Regions from separate parts of the Variovorax multivorans genome, predicted to be linked through region 1. Evidence: riboswitches for the same ligand, from Rfam matches in the RefSeq annotation. Region 1 holds a riboswitch; the other holds the start of a gene.
The links. Region 1 has a riboswitch for thiamine pyrophosphate ahead of thiC (phosphomethylpyrimidine synthase ThiC). Riboswitches for the same ligand answer to the same signal wherever they lie in the genome.

Region 1 (4,168 bases):
CCCCACGCAAGCCGCGGTGCAGGCGGACGCGCGCATGCTCGCGCGGCTGCTCGGCAACCTGGTGGACAACGCGATCAAGTACACCCCCTCGGGCACCGTGCTGGTCTGCGCCAGGCATGTGACGTCGGGCGCTTGGCGCATCGAGGTGCGCGATTCCGGCGTGGGCATCGACGCGCGGCACCAGGCGCAGGTGTTCGAGGAGTTTTTCCAGATCGACAACCCCGGGCGCGACCGCAGCCGCGGGCTCGGGCTGGGCCTGTCGCTGGTGGCGAGCATGGCGCAGGTGATGGGTTCGCGCATCCGGGTGCGCACCGCACCGGGCCGCGGCAGCACCTTCTCGCTGGTGCTCGACGAGACGGCCGCGCCACCGGCAGATGACGACCTGGCCGTGCCGGCCGGGCCAACGGAAGAAGCTGCCGCCCTTCGCATCCTGGTGCTCGACGACGAGCAACCCGTGCGCGAGGCCATGCGTTCGCTCCTGTCCGCCTGGGGCCACGAGGTGGTGCTGGCGGCCAACCCGCGCGAAGCCTTGCAGCAGGCCGGCGTGTTCGACCTGATGCTGAGCGACCTGCGCCTGGGCAGCGGCCTCTCGGGCCTGGCCGCCGCGCAGGCCCTGCAAGCGGTCGGCAAGGCACGCAACGTGGTCGTCCTCACCGGCGAAACCGCGCATGCGACGCGGGCGGAGGTCGAGCGCGCAGGCTATGCGCTGATCTACAAGCCGGCAGGTGCGCAGGCCCTGCAGGAAGCCATTGCCGCAAGCCGGCCTGCCTAGCCTCGGGGCTTGCCCCATCGGCACCTTGCCCGCAAGGTGTTCCAATAGCGGTCTTCATGAGCGCCAACGATCCCACCACCGGACCTTGCCCCTGCGGCCGTACAGACCGCCGCGACAAGCCCATCGGCTACGCCCTGTGCTGTGGCCGCTATCTCGACGATTTCGGGAACACGCCCGCGCCCGACGCCGAATCGCTGATGCGTTCGCGCTATTCGGCCTTCGTGCTGGAACGCGGCGAATATCTGCTCGCCACCTGGCACGCGTCGAAGCGGCCGGCCTCGATCGAGTTCGAGCCGGGCGTCAAATGGCTGGGACTGGACATCCGCTCGCGCTCGGTGCTCGATGCGGACCATGCCGAAATCGAGTTCGTCGCGCGCCAGCGCAGCGCGGCCACGGGCGCCGCCACGCGCCTGCACGAGCGCAGCCGCTTCGTGCGGGAAGGCGATCGCTGGTACTACCTGGACGGCGACCTGCAAGTACCCCTGGGTTGACGCACCGGGCCGAGGCCCGCACAATCGGCCCCGCTCCGGGGTGCACGCATGTGGCGTGCTGAGATGGCAAAGCAGCCGACCCGCGAACTTGATCCGGGTCATACCGGCGTAAGAAGAGCTGCACTCCCTGGCTTCGGTCCGTCACTCCCCCTTCCGTGACGGGCTTCCCGAAGCCCACCGAGCGATTGCGGAGCACCCTTTCCTCAACAAGGAGTGCCTCCGATGAATGCCCCCGACAAGTTCACCACGCTGCTTTCGCTCACGCGCGAGCCCTTTCCCGCGTCGCACAAGTGCGTCATTCCGGGCAGCCGGTCCGACCTGTTCGTGCCCGTGCGCGACGTTGCACTGACCAACGGCGAGACCGTGTCGCTCTACGACACCTCCGGCCCTTACACCGACCCGAAGGTCGAGATCGACGTTCGCCGCGGCCTGCCCGACGTGCGCGGCGCCTGGGTGCTGGAGCGCAACGACACCGAAAGTTACGAAGGCCGCTCGCATCACGCGCTGGACGACGGCGCCAAGAACGAAGACCGCGATGCGCAACGCCTGGCCGAACTGCGCGCCGGCGCATCGGCACTGCAGCGCACGCCGCGCCGCGCGAAGTCGGGCGCCAACGTCACGCAGATGCACTACGCGCGCCGCGGCATCGTCACGCCCGAGATGGAATACGTGGCCCTGCGCGAGAACGGCAAGCGCGAGTGGATGGCCGAGTACCTCGCCAACGAAGAGCGCGCCAGGCGCGTGATGGGCAACCCGATGGGCGCGACCATTCCGCGCATCATCACGCCCGAGTTCGTGCGCGACGAAGTGGCCCGCGGCCGCGCGATCATTCCCGCGAACATCAACCACCCCGAAGTCGAGCCGATGGCCATCGGCCGCAACTTCAAGGTGAAGATCAACGCCAACATCGGCAACTCGGCCGTCACCTCGAGCATCGAGGAAGAAGTCGAGAAGCTGGTGTGGGCCATTCGCTGGGGCGCCGACAACGTGATGGACCTGTCGACCGGCAAAAACATCCACACCACGCGCGACTGGATCGTGCGCAACTCGCCGGTGCCCATCGGCACGGTGCCCATCTACCAGGCGCTCGAGAAGGTGGGTGGCGTTGCCGAAGACCTGACCTGGGAGATCTACCGCGACACGCTGATCGAGCAGGCGGAGCAGGGCGTCGACTACTTCACCATCCACGCCGGCCTGCGCCTGCCGTTCATTCACCTCACGGCCGACCGCATGACGGGCATCGTGTCGCGCGGCGGCTCGATCATGGCCAAGTGGTGCATCGCGCACCACAAGGAGAGCTTTCTCTACACGCACTTCGAAGACATCTGCGACATCATGAAGGCCTACGACGTGAGCTTCTCGCTCGGCGACGGCCTGCGTCCCGGCTCGGGCGCCGATGCCAACGACGAGGCGCAGTTTGCCGAGCTGCGCACGCTGGGCGAACTCACGCAGATCGCATGGAAGCACGACGTGCAGACCATGATCGAAGGGCCCGGCCACGTGCCGATGCACATGATCCAGTCGAACATGGACGAGCAGCTCAAGCACTGCCACGAGGCGCCGTTCTACACGCTCGGGCCGCTGACCATCGACATCGCACCGGGCTACGACCACATCGCCAGCGCTATCGGCGCGGCCATGATCGGCTGGGCCGGCACGGCGATGCTCTGCTACGTGACGCCGAAGGAACACTTGGGGCTGCCGGACCGCGACGACGTGAAGCAGGGGATCATTGCCTACAAGATCGCCGCGCATGCGGCGGATGTGGCAAAGGGGCATCCGGGGGCTCGCTCGCGCGACGACGCGCTGAGCAAGGCGCGCTTCGAGTTCCGCTGGCAGGACCAGTTCAACCTGGGCCTCGACCCCGACACGGCGCGCGAATTCCATGACGAGACGCTGCCGAAGGATTCGAGCAAGGTGGCGCACTTCTGCTCGATGTGCGGGCCCAAGTTCTGCTCGATGAAGATCACGCAGGAAGTGCGCGAATACGCAGCGAAGAAGGGCGTGGCCGAGGCGGCCGCCATGGCCGAGGGCATGGAAGAGAAGTCGAAGGAATTCATGGCGGGCGGCGGCGAAATGTACATCCCGATCCGTTCGATAGCCTGAGCTTCCTCCTGCGAAAAGGGGGCGTTGCTACCATGGGGTCAATCACCGAACTCCGGCACCGCAATGACCCCCTTTCCTTTTTCCGCCGTTCTCTTCGATTGCGACGGCGTGCTCGTCGATTCCGAACCCATCACCAACCGCGTGCTCGCCGAAATGCTCGGCGAGCTCGGTTGGCACATCACGACCGAGGAATCGATGAACACCTTCACCGGCAAGGCGGTGAAGGACGAGGCTGCGCTCATCGAGACGAAGACCGGCGTGAGGATCACCGACGACTGGCTCAAGACCTTCCGCGCCCGCCGCAATGAGGCACTTGAGCGCGACCTCGTCGCCATTCCCCACGCGCCCGCCGCCATCCGCGAAATCCATTCAAGGCTCAAGGGCCGCATTGCCTGCGCATCGGGTGCAGACCGCCACAAGGTCGAACTGCAGCTTGCCAAGGTCGGCATGCTCGACTATTTCCAGGGCCGCATCTTCAGCGGACACGAGATGCCGCGCTCCAAGCCGTACCCCGACGTGTACCTCGCCGCGGCGGAAGCGCTCGGTGTCGACCCGAAGCGCTGCGCCATCGTCGAAGACACCGTTACCGGCGCAATGGCCGGCGTGGCTGCAGGAGCCACTGTGTTCGGCTACAGCACCGGCGAATCGGGCCACAGCGGCCCCGGCCCTCTGCTGAGCGTGGGCGCGGTGAAGGTGTTCAGCGACATGTCCGAACTGCCGGCGCTGCTTTCGGGCTACGGGCTGCAGGCGGCCTGAGTTTCTGGTGGAATGCAGGGCGCAACTCCCGAGCCGCAGGAAC
Region 2 (4,168 bases), on a different contig from region 1:
CCGATCGAGCTGGTCGAGGGCGTGCTGGCGGCGCTGACCGAGGCCGGCTTCGAGGGCGAGCCGCTGCTGGAGGCCTACAACTGCGTGATCGCGGCGATGCTGGGCTTCCTGACGATGGAGTTCTCGCCCCTGCCCGTGGACAACACCCAGGCCTGGGCCGAGGAGCTGCGCGAGCGCGTGCACACGATTCGCCCGCTCGACCACCCGGTGCTCACGCGCAACCTGGCGCAACTGGCCAACAAGGCCTTCATCCTGCGATGGGACAACGGCACCACCGTGCCGCTCGACAGCAGCTTCGAGCGGCACATCCAGATCACCATCGACGGGCTGGAGGCGTTCGCGCGCAGGGTCAGGGCTGCCTAGGCCCCAGCAGCTCGTACAGCACCATACGCGTCTGCCTGCCGCGCAGCTCGGCCATCTCCTCGATGCGGCGCGTGGCGAGCCGCCCGCCCAGTCCCTCGAATGTCGTCTCCGAGATCAGCGTGCGCGTGCCCAGTTCCTTGTTGGCGCCCTCGATGCGGCTTGCCGCGTTGATCGCATCACCGATGGCGGTGTAAGACAGCCGGTTGCTCGACCCGAGCACGCCGGCGATCACGTGCCCGGTGTGGATGCCTACGCGCGTGCGGAATTCGTGCAGGCCTTCGTCACGCCACTTGCCGTTGAGCACGTCCATTTCGGCATGCAGTTCGAGCGCCGCGATGCAGGCCCGGTATTCCGCATCTTCCAGATCGGAGGGCGCGCCCCACAACACCATGATGCCGTCGCCCATGAACTTGTCGACCACGCCGCCATGCCGCGCAAAGATGCCGGCCGCCAGGTTGAAGTACTCGGTCAATTGCCTCACGAGCACATCGGCTTCCATCGATTCGGAGATGGTGGTGAAGCCCTCCACGTCAGTGAACATCGCGGTGATGCGGCGCGGCGAGCCGCTGGGCGCCAGCGCGTGGCCCTCGGCAACGAGCTGGCGGATGATGTCCACCGGCACGAACTTGCGAAAGGCCTGCAGGCTGCGCGCCGATTCGTCCAACGCCTGGTTCAGATGCTGGATCTCCAGCACCCGGCTCGGCTCGAGCGGCAGGTTGTCGAGCTCCAGCCGCCCGATGCGGCGCGCGACGAGCGCGAGGTTTTCGATCGGCTGGGTCACGAGCTTCGACAGCCGCAGCGAGATGAACAGCGCGATGCCGAGAAAGCTCAGTGTCAGAAGCAATGACCACAGCACCATGCGCTGCAGGCCGCCCAGTAGTAGCTCTTCGGGCTCCCAGCTGACAAGTTGCCACCTGGTGTGCGGTATGTGCGACGTCTGTACGAGATAGCGGCGCCCTTCGTGCTCGATGGAAAAAGCCATGTCGTCAGCGCCGTCCGCCGTGCTGGCGGCGAGCATGTGTGCATGTAGGGCGCCGAGCACGCCGCTGTCGGGCGATTCCAGCCGGCGCACGGGGTCGGGGTGGTCGCTGCGCGCAATCACGTGATGGTCGGAGCTCAGCAAGGCGCTCTCGCCGGTCCCCAGCGCGCCGAAGATGCGCACGAGCTTCGACAGATGCCCCAGCGACACGTTGCCGTCGATTACCAGCTGGCGTGTGTGACCCTCGTCGTCGACACGTGCGCTGGGCAATGAATGGCCGATTGCGAGCTCCCGTGAGTCGCTCATCAGGAAAGGCTGGGTCCACACGGGTCCGTGCGCCTTCATAGCCTCGCGATACCAAGTGCGCTTTTCGGGATCGAAGTCGCTGCGGTAGGCCGAGATGGCCGTCGTAGCGAAGCGCTGTTTCGCATCGCCGCCCTCGGCGTCGGGCGAGCGCTTGTACTGCCAGGTTTCAGTGCTGAAGTCGGGGCCGCGCAGAACCTGCCGGATGGCCGGGGTCGGGTAGCGCACGGCCATCAGCACATGCCCGTCGTCGGTGGCCACGTTGATGCTATCGAGCTCGGGGGTCTGCTCGAGCATGGTCCAGAGCATTTCGGCGGTCTGTTCGCCATCTTCGCCGGTGGCGTGCACGCTGGGCGAGTCGGCGATCGAGCGGATGACTCCCTCGGTCTTGGCGAGGAAGGCGAGCACGTTGTCCTCGACCCGGTCGTGGTTGATCTTGTGCGAGGCCGTGCCCACCCTGGACACCAGCTTCTCCGCGGCCCAGTAGCCGAATGCCACCAGCAGCAGCGACTGCAACAGCGCGACGGCGCAGATGATGGTGCCTACGTCGACCCTGAAGCGGCGCAGGCCGGAGCCAGCGAAATCCCTATCTGCCATGCAAGTCTTTCTTCATTTCTTGTTCCTGCTCGCTTATCGGCGCGCGCTCCCGTTTCTTTGATTGGCAGTTCTTCTTTGGGCGCCGATTCTCTCGTGGCCTGCGCACGTTCTACGGGTTTTCCCTTCCTCGCAAAGGCACGCATGCTGTTGCGACTTCCCCGCAGGGGATAAACTCCGGCCCGCGCCGTGGGTTCCTCGCGGCGTACTTGCTAGGGGTGTTGGGCGGCTTGCCGTCCGGCTGAGAAAGTCCCTTTGAACCTGATTGAGGTAATCCTCGCGCAGGGAAGCTGGTCCGGTGGCCTCTCACGTTCTCTCGCGTGATGGCTGCGCCACTGGGGCCCCGCCCACCTGCCAAACCTTTTGCACTGGAGCAAATGGATGGCAAACGACAACAACAACGACGCGATCGTCTCGAACGAGGCGCTGACGCCGCTGCCCGCGTCCCAGCGCGTGTTTGGCTGGCACGACCATGCTTCGCTCTGGTTCAGCCTCGGCGTGGGCCTGCTGGTGATGCAGATCGGCGCCTACCTGGTGCCGGCTGTGGGCACGCGCGATGCGGTCATTGCCATCGTGCTGGGCTCCTGCGTCGGCGCCGGTCTGCTGGCCTGGACCGCGCGACTGGGCTGCGAGAGCGGCCTGGCCAGCGCCGGCCTGATGCACGCCACCTACGGCAGCGCCTTCGCGCGGCTGCCGGTACTGCTCAACATCGTGCAGCTGGTGGGCTGGACCACCTTCGAGCTGGTCATCATGCGGGAAGGCACGCAGGCCATCGGCCAGTCGGTGGTCGGCCCCTCGCTTGGCACCGCCTGGGGCGGCGTGCTGACCACGCTGCTGTGGGGCGCGGTGCTGCTGGCGCTGCTCGCGGGTTCGATGGTCAGGCTGGTGCGGCGCTTCGTGAGCCGCTTCGGCCTGCCGCTGGTGGTGCTGTCGCTGATCTGGCTCACATGGCAATTCGCGACGCGGCTTCAGGCCAAGGGCCTGGACGCCTTCTGGGCGCGCCTGGGCGACGGCACGATGGGCATGTTCAGCGCGCTCGACCTCGTGATTGCGATGCCGGTGTCGTGGCTGCCGCTGGTGGCCGACTACGCGCGACATGGCAAACGTAATGCCGGAGGGCTGGGCAGCGCGTTCAGCGGCACCTGGATCGGCTATGCGCTGGCGAACATCTGGTGCTACGCATTGGGCGTGATGGTGGTGAGCGTGGCCGAGCCCGGCGTGAGCCTCGTCACCGCGCTGCTGCTGGCGCAGGGCGGGCTGGTGGCGCTGGGCCTGATCCTGATCGACGAGCTCGACAACGCGTATGGCGATGTCTATTCGGGCTCGGTCTCCACGCACAGCCTGCTGCCGCGCTGGAGCGTGAAGCGCTGGGGCCTGCTGCTGGCCGCGCTGTGCATCGCATTGGCGCTGGTACTGCCGATGCACACGCTGGAGCCCTTCCTGCTGCTGCTCAGCTCAGTGTTCGTGCCGCTGTACGGCGTGATCATCGGGCGGCTGGGCAGCGGCCAGTCTGTGTCGCCGGCCGGCACGCGCCAGATCGATCTCGGTGCGGCGCTGATCTGGATCGCGGGCATCGCGGCGTACCACGCGCTCGCCAAGTGGGCGCCGCAGTTCGGCTCTGCCCTGCCGACGCTGGCGGCGACCTTCGTTCTGGCCTGGCTCAGCCGGCCGAAGCTGACAACGGCAGGCGGTGCGTCGGAACTGGCGCAAAGCCGTGGTTGAGGGGGCCATGACCCGCGCCGATCTTCACATCCGCACCGGCAGCCATCGCGCCGAGGATGTAGGCACGCGCCCGTTCGACCGCCTCGGGCAGCGCCGCACCCAACGCAAGGTGCGCGGCAATGGCGGACGACAGCGTGCATCCCGTGCCGTGCAGGTTGCGGCTGGCAATGCGCCTGGAGGCCAGCCGCCTTCTTTCGCCGCCCGATT

Region 2: another riboswitch for thiamine pyrophosphate. It lies ahead of ACSFCA_RS13195 (purine-cytosine permease family protein); the one in region 1 lies ahead of thiC (phosphomethylpyrimidine synthase ThiC).

What each region holds. Positions count from the first base shown of each region.
Region 1 covers NZ_JBPJZL010000019.1:49,702-53,869, forward strand. The annotation lists gene ACSFCA_RS32350 (sensor histidine kinase) at 1-772, shown strand, start outside; gene ACSFCA_RS32355 (YchJ family protein) at 829-1,263, shown strand; TPP riboswitch at 1,290-1,395, shown strand; gene thiC (phosphomethylpyrimidine synthase ThiC) at 1,486-3,369, shown strand; gene ACSFCA_RS32365 (HAD family hydrolase) at 3,433-4,125, shown strand.
Region 2 covers NZ_JBPJZL010000004.1:592,259-596,426, reverse strand. The annotation lists gene ACSFCA_RS13205 (TetR/AcrR family transcriptional regulator C-terminal domain-containing protein) at 1-363, shown strand, start outside; gene ACSFCA_RS13200 (adenylate/guanylate cyclase domain-containing protein) at 350-2,242, opposite strand; TPP riboswitch at 2,444-2,544, shown strand; gene ACSFCA_RS13195 (purine-cytosine permease family protein) at 2,621-3,961, shown strand; gene thiD (bifunctional hydroxymethylpyrimidine kinase/phosphomethylpyrimidine kinase) at 3,900-4,168, opposite strand, start outside.